DNA from 2 places in the Stutzerimonas chloritidismutans genome. Region 1 is predicted to be linked to the other one. Evidence: predicted binding sites of a transcription regulator. Region 1 holds the regulator's gene; the other holds the start of a gene.
What was found. Region 1 encodes LexA, which represses DNA repair genes until DNA is damaged. Its sites were predicted from a motif close to CTGTNTNNNNANACAG; they were not measured.

Region 1 (3,408 bases):
GCTGTGAGTAGCGGAACGCTGAGCTGGACGCTCGCCGCCTGTATTGCCGCAAGACCGGGCAGCGCCGCGTACCAGATGGCGTAGCCGACCCCAGAGGTCAGCGCCCCGGAGAGCAGGGCGTACACGATTCCTGGCGCATCCCATTGCTGCTGGCCAAGCGTCACCAGACAAAGCACTGCTGCCAGCGGCACGGCCTTGATGAAATTGCCCGCAGTTGCTGCAAGGGGATTGCTCGCGCCCCGTCCACGCAGCGAATAGATGCCCCAGGCGACACCGGACAGCAGCATGAGCAGTGCGCCGTCCAATGCCGGCGCGCTGCTTCCCGGCAGCAGCAGAATCAGCAATCCGCTCAATGCCAACAGCAAGCCGACAATCTGCCAAGCGCTAAAGCGCTCGCCCCGCAGCAATCCCCAAGCAAGCATGCTCAACTGCACCGCGCCGAACAGCAGCAGGGCGCCGGCTCCGGCATCCAGGTTGATATAGGCGTAGGAAAAACTAGCGGCGTAGATGAACAGCGCCAAGGCGCTGAACCAATCTCCGCCCTGCGATTGTCTCGGCGTGCCGATTCGCAACATTAGCCAGAGCGTGAGCGCTCCGGCCAGTATACGGAGGCCGGTGAAGCTGGCCGGGTCAATAGCGGTGTCCCGCAAGGCGATACGGCATAGGATCGAGTTGCCGGCAAATGCAAGCATGGCCAAGGCGGTAAGCAGCAAGGTGCGGGTTGTCATACACAATCCTTATCGAGCGCCGGCGCGCGCTTTTTTTGTGCATGCTACGTGTCGGTATCCATAGCCGCATTGTTTTGTTGGTCGGGCAATGCACGGCTGCATGATGCTGCTACCTATCGGGGTGTTGCTAGCGAAAGGAGCTTGAGACCTGCAAAGGCTGTCCTGAGGCTGGTCGGCTGCTACAATGGCCGCCTTTCACGCGGAGCTGATCCATGCCTACATCTTTTCTGGAAATCGTCGAGCTACCTGACGGGCGCATCGTGCTTCGTCGTGCCGAGGACGAAGAGGTGTTGGTCACGCTGAATTTTTCGGAAGACGCCAAGCTATTTCTACAGGGGCAGCACGTCGAGATTGCCAAGGCGATGTTCAATGTCGGCGTTCAGATGGCCGGTCGCATGTCGGAAGGGGATTTCGAGCGCGACGATGAAGAGCCGCGTGTTCTGCACTGAGTGAGCTATTGCTCGAGCGTTATAGCTTCAGGATTCCATCCGCGATTTTCAGCACGTCCCTGTGCCGTGCGGTTCAACATCCGAGACGAATATTCAGACTCTGAGCTGCGCCCAGGCTGGCGGCTGCGCATAGTTTGCTACGTGTTGCCCCATCGAGCTGATCAAACCAGCTGACCACGGTATGGCTGCACCCCGAGGCCAGGGCTTTGCAGGCGAGTTCCATCGCGCCCTCGGCGTCGCGTGGCTGCAGCAGGATGATGCGTTCGCGATTCAGACCGCACTTGCGCAGCCAGTTCTGCGAGAGGAAAGCAGGCGGGGCAATCAGCGTCAGCCAGCGGCTGTCCGCTGCATCGCCGAGTTCACGCAGGATCGGGGCAAGCAGCAGGTGGCAGTGCTCGCTGCTGCCACTCAGGCTCAACTCGCTCAGATATTCCTTGTCCTGCTCGGGTTTGTTGCGTGGTTTCAGGTTGCCAAACGGTGCCAGGCTTTGCGCAATGACGCCGTCGAACAACGAAAGTTGGGGCCGGGAAGTGCTGGTCTGGTACTGCATGAACCTTCTCCTTAGCGGCGGATTACGCCGACACTCAAGCCTTCTATCACCAGTTCCTGCTGTTCGAGGTCGACCTCGATGGGCGCGAACTCGGGGTTTTCAGCCAACAGCCAAACCTTCTTGCCGTCACGCTTGAAACGCTTCACCGTGACTTCGTCACCGACGCGAGCAACCACGATCTGGCCGTTGCGGGCCTCGCGGGTGGTGTGCACGGCAAGCAGGTCGCCATCAAAAATGCCGACGTCCTTCATGCTCATGCCGTGGACACGCAGCAGATAATCGGCGCGCGGATGGAAAAACGCGGGGCTGATCTGGCAGGATTCTTCGACATGTTGCTGCGCCAGAATCGGCGCGCCGGCAGCAACGCGGCCGATGATCGGCAGGCCGTTTTCGGATGCGGCGGGTTCGAAGTCCGGAATACGTATCCCGCGAGACGCCCCGGGCGTCATCTCGATAGCGCCCTTGCGGGCAAGTGCCTTGAGATGTTCTTCGGCAGCGTTGGGTGACTTGAAGCCGAGTTCCTGAGCGATCTCTGCGCGAGTGGGTGGATACCCATTGTCTTCCAGGCAGCGCTTGATGAACGCGAGGATTTCCGTCTGGCGAGGCGTCAGCTTGATCATGTCGGTCTCTGTTCTTTTATACAGTGACTGGGATTATATACAGTGATCCGGCCTTGGCAACGAATGATTATGATGGTTTTGAAAGCACATCCGGCGTGCTCCGTGGTCTGTCTGCGACAATGACGCTAGTGCCACAAGGCGTTTCGTGGTTGACTTGCCGGTCGGTGAAACGTAAGTTTCAAACAGTTGTTTGTCTTTCGGAGGGGGCATGGCGCAGTCGGAAACAGTTGAGCGCATTCTTGATGCAGCGGAACAGCTGTTCGCGGAAAAAGGCTTCGCCGAAACCTCGCTTCGCCTGATCACCAGCAAGGCTGGGGTCAACCTCGCGGCAGTGAACTATCATTTCGGTTCGAAGAAGGCGCTGATCCAGGCGGTGTTCTCGCGTTTTCTCGGGCCATTCTGTGCCAGTCTCGAGCGTGAACTGGATCGACGCGAGGCATTGACCGACAAGAAGGACACGCTCGAGGAATTGCTGGAAATCCTCGTCGAGCAAGCCTTGGCGGTCAAACCGCGCAGCGGCGATGATCTGTCCATCTTCATGCGCCTGCTGGGCTTGTCTTTCAGTCAGAGCCAGGGCCACCTGCGACGCTATCTGGAAGACATGTACGGCAAGGTGTTCCGTCGCTACATGCTCAAGGTGCATGACGCGGCGCCGGCCATTCCGCCCATCGAACTGTTCTGGCGTGTGCACTTCATGCTTGGTGCGGCGGCATTCAGCATGTCGGGTATCAAGGCACTGCGCGCTATTTCCGAGAACGATTTTGGCGTCAGAACCTCGATCGAGCAGGTCATGCGTATGATGGTGCCGTTTCTCGCGGCCGGCATGCGCGCCGACAGTGGCATTGATGACAACACGCTGGCGGCGGCGCAACCGATCGCGCGGCGCAACGCAGTGGCTATCCCGGCGAAGGCTTGAGCTACAAGCCTGCCGGGTGATCGGCTAAGCTAGCCGCCCATGGCATTTCTCGATTTTCTGCATATTTCCATCGCCGATCAGCAGCTCTATGGCTTCGCCGAGGGCCAGTTGCGTCTGCGCTTTTCTGTCTCTACGGCACGCAATG
Region 2 (3,408 bases), 720 kb from region 1:
CGTCACGTCGAACACCGGGTTGAATGCCTCGACATCAGCCGCGAAGCGCTGACCGTTGACCTCAAGCAGCTCGCTGCCGGCGCGCTCCTCGATCTGGATCTCCTCGCCGCTCTCCAACGCCATGTCGATGGTCGAACTCGCCGCCACCACCATGAAACGCACGCCGTGGTGCATCGCCAGGACCGCAAGCTGGTAGGTGCCAATCTTGTTCGCCACATCGCCATTGGCGGTGATGCGATCCGCACCGACGATCACCCAAGAGATGCCTCTGGATTTCATCAGATGAGCAGCCGCCGAGTCCGCATTCACCATAGCCGGAACGCCATCACCGAGCAGTTCCCAGGCCGTCAGCCGGGAGCCCTGCAACCACGGCCGGGTCTCATCGACATACACCCGCTCTACCAGCCCCTCAAGATGCGCCGCCCGGATGACTCCGAGCGCCGTACCGAAACCGCCGGTCGCCAGGCCGCCGGTATTGCAATGGGTGAGCAGGTTCTGCGGATTACCCTGATGGCGGCGGATGAGGTCGACGCCAAACTGCGCCATCGCCAGATTTGCCTCGCGATCGCTGTCATGGATGGAAATGGCCTGGGCTTCCAGCGCTGCATACGGGTCTTCACCCGGCTTGAGGCGATCCAGTCGTTCGCGCATCTGGTTCAGCGCCCAGAACAGATTGACCGCAGTGGGACGGGAATCGGCCAGCACCTTGAAGTCCTCCTCCAAGGCCTGTCGCCAATCACCGCCGCCGGCGATACGGGCACGCGCCGCAAGGACCAGGCCATAGGCTGCGCTGATGCCGATTGCCGGCGCGCCGCGCACGACCATATCCCGGATCGCCGCAGCGACCGACGCTGCGGAATCATGGCTGCACCAAATCTCTTCGACGGGAAGCTTGCGCTGATCGAGCAGGTTCAGGCGCCCGTCCAGCCATTCGATCGACTTAACCTTTTCCGCAGCCAACAAACGCTCGCGCATGGCATTTCCCTCGTTCAGCTTCGTCGACACAGGACCATCATGCGCCCCGAACAGCAAAGAAAAAGCCCGGATCGCGGGCGAACCGGGCTTTCCAATCTCAATATGGCCGGGAAGCAGCAAACATGAGCACTGCGGCCTCTTATCCCGGGCGCGAATGCTAATCGACGGGTTTTCCGAGCACAAGCAGTGATCAGGGCTTGGCGACGCCTAATGGCCGAGCAGCTTTCAGGCTGGCCCCGCCTTCCACGGAGAGAGCATGCGCTCGAACAGATGAAGTGTCGCGCTCACTCATCGCGTCGTGCTTGACCAACTCGCGGCAGGCCAAATACTGTATCTATATACAGTTATTTTGGATGCCTCTTCATGACCGCAGTGGTCGCCCTCGATAGCCTGCTGGATACACGTCGCGTCTGGCGTGGCCAGGCCATAACGTCTCGCACGGCCGTTCAGCCGACCGGAAATGCCACACTGGATGAGTTCCTGCCCGGCGGCGGCTGGCCGGAGTCGGCCATCAGCGAGTTCCTCGTCGCGGCCACGGGCATCGGCGAGCTGAATCTGCTGTGGCCGACCCTTGCACGACTGACCACCGCCGGCGAGCGGGTGGTGCTGATAACGCCCCCTCATCGACCTTACCCCCAGGCCTGGCTGGCCGCGGGTGTAGACCTGCAGTGGCTGACCATCATCCAGGCAAAGGGCCGCGATGCGCTGTGGGCTGCAGAACAATGCCTACGTTCCGGCAGTTGTGCCGCCGTGCTGTGCTGGCCGCAACAAGCTGATGACCGTGCCTTAAGGCGCTTGCAGATTGCTGCTGAATCCGGCCAAACCCTGGGCTTCGTCTATCGGTCACTGCGTGAAGCAAATAACCCATCACCGGCGGCACTACGCCTGACCATCGAGGCCCAGCCGGCGCAGCTACGTGTCATCAAGTGCCGCGGCGGCCTGGCTCCAGGACAGGCGCTCCCGGCCAGCGCCTGGCAACAGGCGTGACGATGCTTTGGGCCTGCATTCTGCTGCCGCAACTGGCCATGGACGGCGTTTTGCGCCACCGCGACGATGCCGCCGCGCCGCTGGCCCTGCTCGCCGGCCCGCCACAGCGCCGCGTGCTGCAGGCCGTCAACGCAGCCGCCCGCAAGCTTGGCCTCAAGCCAGGGCAATCGCTGATCGCAGCCCAGGCATTGACCCACGACTTCGCCACCGCCGATTACGACCAGCTGATGATCGAACGCTGGCAGCGGTTTCTGGCGGCCTGGGGTTACGGCTACAGCGCCCAGGTCAGCCTGCACTACCCGCGCTGCCTGCTGTTGGAGGTGCATTCCAGCCTCGGCCTGTTCGGCCCCTGGCCACGATTCGAGACGCGTCTACGCAAGGAGCTCACGGCTCTGGGCTTCCGCCACCGCATCACCCTGGCGCCCAACCCGGCGGCCGCGCGCATCCTCGCCAATGCCCATGACGGGCTGGCCGTGACCGATACAGCCACGCTGCATCAGGCGCTCGGGGTACTGCCGATCGAGCGCCTCGGCCTGCCCCGAGAAGTCAGCACATCGCTGGTACGCATGGGCCTGCGCCATCTTCATCAACTGCTCGCCCTGCCGCGCGACAGCCTGGCCAGACGCTTTCCGGAAGAAGTGCTGGCCCAGCTCGACACCCTGCTCGGACATCGGCCGCTGCCTCTGGAGTTCTACCGTCCACCGGATGTCTTCGACACCCGCATCGAACTGAATTTCGAGGTCGAGTCCCATCAGGCTCTGCTGTTTCCATTGCGCAGACTGACCGCCGACCTGGCCGCCTTTCTCGCCGGGCGGGACAGCGGCGTCCAGCGTTTCAGCCTGTACCTGGAACATCGCACCCTGCCCGACAGCGAGGTAGCGGTCGGCCTACTCAGTACCGAACGCGAGCCCGCCATGCTGTTCGAACTGACCCGTGGCCGCCTCGAGCATCTGCAACTGCCGGCCCCCGTCCTGGCCGTGCGTCTGCTGGCTCGTGATCTGCCAGCCTTCACGCCGGCCCATCAGGCCTTGTTCGACGAGCGCCCGCAGCAGAATGTGCCCTGGGAGCAACTGCGCGAACGCCTCCGCGCCCGACTGGGCGACGATGCCGTGGTCTCGCTGAGCGCACGAGCGGACCACCGTCCCGAATATGCCTGGCGGGAAAGCAGCCTCGCCCGCACCGAACCATTGCCTCACGTGGGGTTGCGCCCCGGCTGGCTGCTGAGTACCCCGCAACCATTGCGCGAAGAGGGTCTGCTCACCCTGACCGGCCCCGAGCGCATCGAGTCCGGCTGGTGGGATGGTGCCGACGCGCGACGCGACTACTACCGGGTGCAAACCGCTACCGGCCAACAGGGTTGGGCGTTTCGCGCCCTCGCCGGAGGCCCCCTGCTGCTGCACGGCTGGTTCGCATGAACGCCGAATATGCCGAGCTGCACTGTCTGTC

Region 2: the regulator LexA is predicted to act here: its motif matches at 1,304-1,319, upstream of imuA (translesion DNA synthesis-associated protein ImuA).

What each region holds. Positions count from the first base shown of each region.
Region 1 is NZ_CP086067.1:2,752,422-2,755,829, reverse strand. Features, by position in the region: gene LLJ08_RS12695 (DMT family transporter) at 1-728, opposite strand, end outside; gene LLJ08_RS12690 (hypothetical protein) at 941-1,177, shown strand; gene sulA (SOS-induced cell division inhibitor SulA) at 1,251-1,727, opposite strand; gene lexA (transcriptional repressor LexA) at 1,739-2,347, opposite strand; gene LLJ08_RS12675 (TetR/AcrR family transcriptional regulator) at 2,556-3,263, shown strand; gene LLJ08_RS12670 (L,D-transpeptidase) at 3,303-3,408, shown strand, end outside.
Region 2 is NZ_CP086067.1:2,034,281-2,037,688, reverse strand. Features, by position in the region: gene mtnA (S-methyl-5-thioribose-1-phosphate isomerase) at 1-975, opposite strand, end outside; gene imuA (translesion DNA synthesis-associated protein ImuA) at 1,339-1,962, shown strand; gene LLJ08_RS09525 (Y-family DNA polymerase) at 1,965-3,377, shown strand; gene LLJ08_RS09520 (error-prone DNA polymerase) at 3,374-3,408, shown strand, end outside.